Labrys monachus: one gene and its partner. The protein of the gene in region 1 interacts with the protein of each later gene in a pairwise test. Links are inferred from orthologs where the notes say so. Each region holds a gene or a part of one and is shown in the gene's direction. Other genes may lie near its edges.

Region 1 (3,815 bases):
GAGCACATGCATTATTGCGGCCATGCCGACGCCCTCAAGCCGGCGCTGACGGTGCGGGAGAACCTCGCCTTCTGGCGCGACTATTATGGCGGGGCCGCGCTCGCGCCGGAGGACGCGCTCGACCTCTTCGCCATCGAGCCCCTGGCCGACCTGCCCGCCGCCTATCTGTCGGCGGGCCAGAAGCGGCGGCTCGCGCTCTGCCGCCTCTTCGTCTCGTACCGGCCGGTCTGGCTGCTCGACGAGCCGACCTCGGCGCTCGACGTGGCGACGCAGGCCCGCCTGTCGGAACGCATGCGCGAGCATCTCGCCGGCGGCGGCATCATCCTCGCCGCGACCCATGGCGATCTCGGCCTGGCACCCGCGCTGGTGCTGACCATCGGTGCCGCATGAGGGCGCTGTCCGCCCTGCTCGTGCGGGAGCTGCGCCTGGCGGTGCGGGCCGGCGGCGGCGCGCCGGTCGGCGTCGTCTTCTTCCTGGCGGTGGTGACGGTCGTGCCCTTCGGCGTCGGACCGGACCTCAACCTGCTGGCGCGCATCGGCCCGGCCATCCTCTGGCTCGGCGCGCTCCTCGCCACCCTGCTCGGCCTCGACCGCCTGTTCCAGGCCGATCTCGACGACGGCTCGCTCGACCTCATCCATCTCGGCCCGGTGCCGCTGGAACTGGCGGTCGCCGTCAAGGCGCTGGCGCACTGGATCGCGACCGGCCTGCCGCTGGTGGTCGCCGCGCCCCTGCTCGGCCTCTTCGTCAACCTGCCCGCGAGCGGCATCGGCGCGGTCACGCTCACCTTGCTGGTCGGCACGCCCGCGCTCACCTTCCTCGGCACCATCGGCGCGGCGCTGACGGTGGCGCTGCGCCGCGGCGGCCTGCTGCTGTCGATCCTGATCCTGCCGCTCGCCATCCCCGTGCTGATCTTCGGCGTCGCCGCCGCCAATGCCGCCATCGCCGGGCCGATGCCGTTCCTGCCGCCCTTCCTGCTGCTCTGCGCCATGACGCTGTTCTCGATCGTGCTCGGCACGGTCGCCTCGGCCTGGGCGCTCCGGTTCGGGCTGGAATAGGGGGCCGGCCGTTTTTTATAACAGGCGGGTCGGGTGGTCCGCCCACCGGCGGGCCGGTCTCCCGGCCGGCATGCTTCATCTTGCGCGATCCCGCGTATTTGTGTTCCCGCCGTCATTGTTTCGCCGCTTCGTCCCGTCTAGAACATCTCCATGTGGAAGATCGCCAATCCCACCGTCTTCATGGGTCTCGCCGGCCGCATCCTGCCGTGGCTGGCCGGCGTCACGCTCGTGCTGTTCGCGATCGGCATCTATGGCAGCGTGATCGCGCCCGACGACTACCAGCAGGGCGCCACGGTGAAGATCATGTTCATCCACGTGCCCTTCGCCTGGCTCGGCATGGCCGGCTGGATGGTGATGTCGGCATCGGCGATCGGGGTGCTGGTCTGGCGCCATCCGCTCGCCGAGGTGGCGATGAAGGCGGCGGCGCCGATCGGCGCGACCTTCACTCTGCTCTGCCTCGTCACCGGCTCGCTGTGGGGCCAGCCGATGTGGGGGACGTGGTGGGTCTGGGATGCGAGGCTCACCTCGGTCCTCGTGCTGTTCCTGATGTATCTCGCGCTGCTGGCGCTCTGGCACAGCGTCGAGGACCCCGGCCGCGCCGCCAAGATCTGCGCCGTCCTCGTGCTGGTCGGGGCGGTCAACATCCCCATCATCAAGTTCTCGGTCGAATGGTGGTACACGCTGCACCAGGGCGAATCGGTGTTCCGCATGGGCGGATCGACCATCGATGCCTCCATGCTCTGGCCGCTCCTGGTGATGGCGCTCGCCTTCACCGGCCTGTTCTTCACCCTGCATCTGATGGCGATGCGGGCCGAGATCCTGCGCCGGCGCATCCGCACCATGCGCCTGATGGCGGCAGCCGGCGTGGCGACCACGATGGCGCCCGCGATGCCGGCGGAGGCCTGACATGGTCGTCCTCGGCATGGACCTCGGGCCGCATTGGGCCTTCATCACATGGGCCTATGGGCTGGCGATCGCGGTGATCGCCGCGCTCGCCGCCTGGATCCTGGTCGACTACCGCAGCCAGCTGAAGACGCTCGCCGAGCTCGAGGCGCGCGGCCTCAGGCGGCGCTCGCGGTCGCGGACGGAGGGCGCTCCGCGATGAGCGAGACCCAGGCCCTGCCGGTCCGGCCGCGGCGGCGCTGGCTCGCCTTCCTGCCCATCGCGGTGTTCGCCGCCCTGGCGCTGCTGTTCTGGCGCCAGCTCGGCGCGGGCGACCCGAGCACGCTGCCCTCGGCGCTGATCGGCAAGACCGTCCCCGACATGAAGCTGCCGCCGCTCGACGGCCTGCAGCGCGACGGCAGGCCGGTGCCGGGCCTCGGCACGGCGGATCTCGAGGCCGGCGGCGTGACGGTGGTGAACGTCTTCGCCTCCTGGTGCGGCCCCTGCCAGGACGAGCATCCCGTGCTGATGCGGCTCGCCGCGCAGAAGAAGGTTCGCATCGCCGCCATCAACTACAAGGACCTGCCGGACAATGCCCGCCGCTTCCTCGGCACCTTCGGCGATCCCTACGACGCCGTCGGGGTCGACGCCAATGGCCGCTCGGCCATCGACTGGGGCGTCTACGGCGTGCCGGAGACCTTCCTGGTCGGCAAGGACGGCGTCATCCTCGACAAGATCGTCGGCCCGCTGAGCGACGACGTCGTGGCCGGCCGCCTGCTGCCCGCCATCGAGGCGGCGGCAAAGAAATAGGCAGGACGCGAGGCAGACATGAACGACCGGAGCAAGCTTCCCTACCGGCCCTGCGCGGGCGCGGCGCTGTTCAACGCGGCCGGCGAGGTCCTGCTCGGGCGGCGCAAGCCGAAACCCGGCCAGGCCGAGCGCAGCGGCAGCTTCGAGTGGCAGATGCCGCAGGGCGGCATCGACGAGGGCGAGGATCCGCGCGACGCGGCGATCCGCGAACTCTATGAGGAGACCAGTGTGCGCTCGATCGAGTTCCTCGCCGAAGCGCCGGAATGGTATGCCTACGACCTGCCGGAAGAGATGGTCGGCAGCGGCTGGACGCAGCATTACCGCGGCCAGATCCAGAAATGGTTCGCCTTCCGCTTCACCGGGCAGGAGAGCGAGATCGACGTCGACCATCCGGGCGAGGGCCGGTTCAAGGCCGAATTCGACCAATGGCGCTGGCAGCCGCTGGAGGCGCTGCCGGACCTCGTCATCCCCTTCAAGGCCGGCGTCTACCGCAACGTCGTCGACGCCTTCCGCTTCCTCGTCCGATGACGGGCCAGGCGCTCCCCTACCGGCCGAATGTCGGCATCGCCCTGTTCAGCAGCCAGGGCCTCGTCCTGGTCGGCCGGGCGAAGACCTCGGGCCCCGAGCTGATCGTCCCCGGCTTCGAATGGCAATGCCCGCAGGGCGGCATCGACGAGGGCGAGGACATCGTCGCCGCGGCGCGGCGCGAATTGTGGGAAGAAACCAATGTGCGCTCGGCGGCCCTGCTCGCGGTGACGCCGGACTGGTGGGACTACGACTTCCCGCCCTATGACGGCCCGCGGCACAAATTGTCGCCCTTCCGTGGCCAGAAGCAGCGCTGGGTCGCCTTCCGCTTCGAGGGCGACGACGGCGAGATCGACGTGGTCAACCTGCCGACGGGCGAGCCGCAGGAGTTCTTCGGCTGGCGCTGGGAGAGGCTCGCGCGGCTGCCCGGCCTGGTCACCCCGCACAAGCGGGCGGTGTATGAGCGTGTGGCGCTGGCCTTCGCGGCGTTCGGGACGGCATCATAGCAGCCGTCGGGGTCTCCCTCTCCGGCGGCCCCGGTGC
Region 2 (4,004 bases), 1.8 Mb from region 1 along the record:
CCATCGTGCAGGATCTCGTCTCCCTCTATGGCGGGCATCTCATCCTCGACGAGGCGCCGCTCGGCGGGTTGAGAGCCGTCCTCGAACTGCCGGCGCTGCAGGGCGCCGTCGCCCTCGCGCAGGCGTGACGAGGTTGGCGCAGCGGCGATTTGCGTGTAAGGCTCGCGCCGATATTGTTCTCCCATCCAGGGAAGCTTAGGACATCCCCGTCCAGGAGCGCGAGGATCACATGACGAAATCGGGCATGCCTTTGATTGGTCTTGTTCTGCTTGCATTGCCGCTCGCCGGCTGCCAGACGAGCAGCGGTGCCGTCACCCCGGCATTGGCGACGGGACCGGTGCTCAGCGACAGCCCGATCCTCGCCGGTCTCGACCATTCCGACCGCGTGCGCGCCGAACAGGCGCGTCTCAGCGCCCTCGACGGCAAGGCCGGCCAGAGCGTCAACTGGACGAGCGACGAAAGCGCCCAGCGCCACGGCGCCGTGGTGGCGGGGCCGCTTTCGAACCAGAACGGCATGCCGTGCCGCCCCTATACCCAGACGGTCTATGTCGAAGGCGTGCCGAGCGTGGCGCGGGCCACGGCGTGCCGGCAGGCGGACGGCAGCTGGCGAAATTCCTGATCCCTCGTCGGGGCTGCCTGGCCGTCGGTCCGCCGCGGTCCACCGGGTGTGAATAGATACCGCCTCCGGCGGGTTTATGCGTCATGGTCCATCGCTGACGGGCGCCTGACGGCCTGCCGGCGCGAGAGAAGCTGAATGTTCTTGTGGTTCGCTCTGGCCGGCATGACCGGCATCGCCGCCCTGGCCCTGCTGTGGCCGCTCGCGCGGCGCGACGGCGGCGTGAGCGCGCAGGCCTCCGACATCGCCATCTACACGGACCAGCTCGCCGAGATCGAGCGGGACCAGGCGCGCGGGATCATCGCCCCGACGGAAGCGCAGGCCGCCCGCGTCGAGGTGTCGCGCCGGCTGATCGAGGCGGACGCCGCAGCGAAGAGCGCTCCCGCGGCCGGCGCCTTCTCGGCCCGGCGCCATCGTCTCGCCTCGCTCGTCATCCTGGTCGCCGTCCCCCTCGGCGGCCTCGGTTTCTATCTCCATCTCGGGTCGCCGGCTCTGCCGGACCAGCCTTTGACCGCCCGGCTCGCCGAACCCGTGGAAAACGCCTCGCTGGACGAGCTCGTCGCCCGCGTCGAGGCGATGCTGGCCGCGAACCCGCAGGATGGCCGCGGCTGGGAGGTGCTGGCGCCGATCTACCTGAAGGAGGGCCGGCTGCAGGACGCCCGCCAGGCCTATGCCAACGCCCTGCGGCTGCTCGGCTCCACCGCCAGGCGCGAATCCGATTTCGGCGAGGCGCTGGTGGCCGAAGCCGGCGGCATGGTCACGGACGAGGCCAAGGCGGCCTTCCAGCGGGCCCAGCGGCTCGATCCCGGCGACGACCGCGCCGGCTATTATCTCGGCCGGGCGAGGGAGCAGGACGGCGACAGGGCCGGTGCGGTCGCGGCCTGGCAGGCTTTGCTCGACGCCACGCCGCCTCCCGGCCCTGCGGCCGCCGCATTTCTGCGCAAGGAGATCGCCCGGATCGGCGGCGAGCCGCAGGCCGGGACCGGACCGTCGCCGGGCGACGTGGCGGCGGCCGAGACGATGACGCCCGCCGACCGCGCCAAAATGATCCAGGGCATGGTGTCCGGTCTCGCCTCGCGGCTGCGGTCGCAAGGTGGTACAGCCGAGGAATGGATGAGGTTGATCAAGGCCTACAACGTGCTGGGACAAAGTGATCAGGCGCGGACGGCGCTCGCGGATGCCCGCAAGGCTCTCGCCGCCTCGCCCGACGCGCTGAAGGCGCTCGACGATCTGCAGGGGGCTCTCGGGCTGTGACGCGCAAGGGCAGGCGGATGGCGATGATCGGCGCGGCGGGCGTGGTGCTCGCGGCGGCCGTGACGCTCGTGCTGGTGAGCCTGGGCAATTCCATGTCCTATTTCGCCGCGCCGAGCGACATCGTCGGCAAGGCGGTCGACCCGGCGCAGCGCTGGCGCCTCGGCGGCCTCGTCGAAAAGGGCTCGCTGGTGCATGAGGGCGCCTCCACCATCACCTTCAGCGTGACGGACACCAACAAATCGATCAAGGTGACCTATTCCGGCATCGTGCCGGACCTTTTCCGCGAGGGACAGGGCGTCGTCGCCGAAGGCGTCGTCGACGGGGCGGGGGTGTTCCGCGCCGATGTCCTCCTCGCCAAGCACGACGAGAAATACATGCCCAAGGAGGTGGCCGATGCGCTCAAGGCGCAGGGCCACTGGGACGAGGGCGGGGCCTATGGGAAGAAGCCATGATCGCCGAGGCCGGACATTACGCTCTCATCCTGGCGCTGACGCTCGCGCTCCTGCAGTCGGTGCTGCCGATCTGGGGGGCGCGGACCGGCGACCTCGGCCTGATGCGCGTCGGCACCTCGGCGGCGCTGTTCCAGCTCCTCTTCATCGGCCTGTCCTTCGCCGCGCTCGTATATGCGCACGTCACCTCGGATTTCTCGCTCGTCAACGTCGTCGAGAATTCCCATTCGGCCAAGCCGATGCTCTACAAGGTGACGGGCGTCTGGGGCAACCATGAAGGCTCGATGCTGCTGTGGGTGACGATCCTCGCCGTCTTCGGCGCGCTCGTCGCCGCCTTCGGACGCAACCTGCCGCCCTCGATGAAGGCGACGGTGCTGGCGGTGCAGGCCTGGATCAGCGTCGCCTTCCTGCTGTTCATCCTCCTCACCTCTAATCCCTTCGCCCGCCTCGATCCGGCGCCGATGCAGGGCGACGACCTCAACCCGGTGCTGCAGGACATCGGCCTCGCCATCCATCCGCCGCTGCTCTATCTGGGCTATGTCGGCTTCTCCATCGCCTTCGCCTTCGCCGCCGCCGCTTTGATCGAGGGCCGCATCGATGCCGCCTGGGCGCGCTGGGTGCGGCCCTGGATCCTGATCGCCTGGCTCTTCCTGACGCTCGGCATCGCGATGGGATCCTATTGGGCCTATTACGAGCTCGGCTGGGGCGGCTGGTGGTTCTGGGATCCGGTCGAGAACGCCTCGCTGATGCCCTGGCTCGCCGGCACCGCGCTGCTCCATTCCGCGCTGGTGATGGAGAAGCGCAACGCGCTGAAGGTGTGGACCATCCTCCTCGCCATCCTCACCTTCTCGCTGTCGCTGCTCGGCACCTTCCTGGTGCGCTCGGGCGTGCTGACCTCCGTGCACGCCTTCGCCACCGATCCCAGGCGCGGCGTCTTCATCCTCGCCATCCTCGTCCTGTTCATCGGCGGCGGCCTGTCGCTCTTCGCCTGGCGCGCGTCGACCCTGAAGCAGGGCGGCATCTTCGCCCCCGTCTCGCGCGAGGGCGCCCTCATCCTCAACAATCTCCTGCTGACGGTGAGCTGCTCGGCGGTGTTCTTCGGCACCCTCTATCCCCTCGCGCTGGAGGCGCTGACGGGCGGCAAGATTTCGGTGGGGCCCCCCTTCTTCGACCTCACCTTCGGCCCGCTGATGGCGGCGATGCTGGTGGTGATGCCGTTCGGTCCGTTCCTGGCCTGGAAACGCGGCGACCTGCAGGGCGTCGCGCAGCGTCTCGGCGTCGCGGTCGGCCTCGCCATCCTGATGGGGCTGCTGACCCTGTGGCTCGAGCGCGGCGGGCCGGCCCTCGCCCCGGTCGGCGCCGGCCTGGCCGCCTTCATCATGATCGGCGCGGTGGTCGAGCTCGCCGAGCGCGTCAAGCTGTTCCGCGAGCCGGCGGCCTCCAGCCTGCGCCGGGCGGCCGGCCTGCCGCGTTCGGCCTTCGGCACCGCCGTGGCGCATTTCGGCGTCGGCGTGACGCTGCTCGGCATCGTCGCCGCCACCGCCTGGCAATCCGAGAAGATCGTGGCGATGAAGCCGGGCGACACCGTGCCCTTCGGCCGCTACGAGGCCACCTATGTCGGTGCCAGCCCGCGGCAGGGCTCGAACTTCAGCGCCACCGTCTCGACCTTCGTGATCCGGCGCGGC

What was found. Proteins that work in one complex are often made in the same cells at the same time.
Region 2: the proteins of J3R73_RS29830 (region 1) and ccmE interact in binary tests that used the Escherichia coli proteins (3 or more experiments, as listed by UniProt). The link is inferred for Labrys monachus from one-to-one orthologs.

Annotation. Positions count from the first base shown.
Region 1 is NZ_JAUSVK010000001.1:6,548,544-6,552,358, forward strand. The notes cover bases 295-3,083. They hold J3R73_RS29830 (heme ABC transporter permease), read left to right. Parts: upstream 295-1,205; coding sequence 1,206-1,961; downstream 1,962-3,083. Other genes in these bases: ccmA (heme ABC exporter ATP-binding protein CcmA), read left to right, coding at 295-390; ccmB (heme exporter protein CcmB), read left to right, coding at 396-1,055; ccmD (heme exporter protein CcmD), read left to right, coding at 1,963-2,160; J3R73_RS29840 (DsbE family thiol:disulfide interchange protein), read left to right, coding at 2,157-2,747; J3R73_RS29845 (RNA pyrophosphohydrolase), read left to right, coding at 2,766-3,083. In the rest of the region: more of ccmA, read left to right, coding at 1-294; more of J3R73_RS29845, read left to right, coding at 3,084-3,275; J3R73_RS29850 (RNA pyrophosphohydrolase), read left to right, coding at 3,272-3,778. UniProt on the Escherichia coli protein: Required for the export of heme to the periplasm for the biogenesis of c-type cytochromes.
Region 2 is NZ_JAUSVK010000001.1:4,731,401-4,735,404, reverse strand. What follows is about bases 617-3,594. They hold ccmE (cytochrome c maturation protein CcmE), read left to right. Parts: upstream 617-1,866; coding sequence 1,867-2,322; downstream 2,323-3,594. Other genes in these bases: J3R73_RS21615 (heme lyase CcmF/NrfE family subunit), read left to right, coding at 2,319-3,594; ccmI (c-type cytochrome biogenesis protein CcmI), read left to right, coding at 755-1,870; J3R73_RS21630 (RT0821/Lpp0805 family surface protein), read left to right, coding at 617-619. Outside these bases: J3R73_RS21635 (ATP-binding protein), read left to right, coding at 1-128; more of J3R73_RS21630, read left to right, coding at 245-616; more of J3R73_RS21615, read left to right, coding at 3,595-4,004. UniProt on the Escherichia coli protein: Heme chaperone required for the biogenesis of c-type cytochromes. Transiently binds heme delivered by CcmC and transfers the heme to apo-cytochromes in a process facilitated by CcmF and CcmH.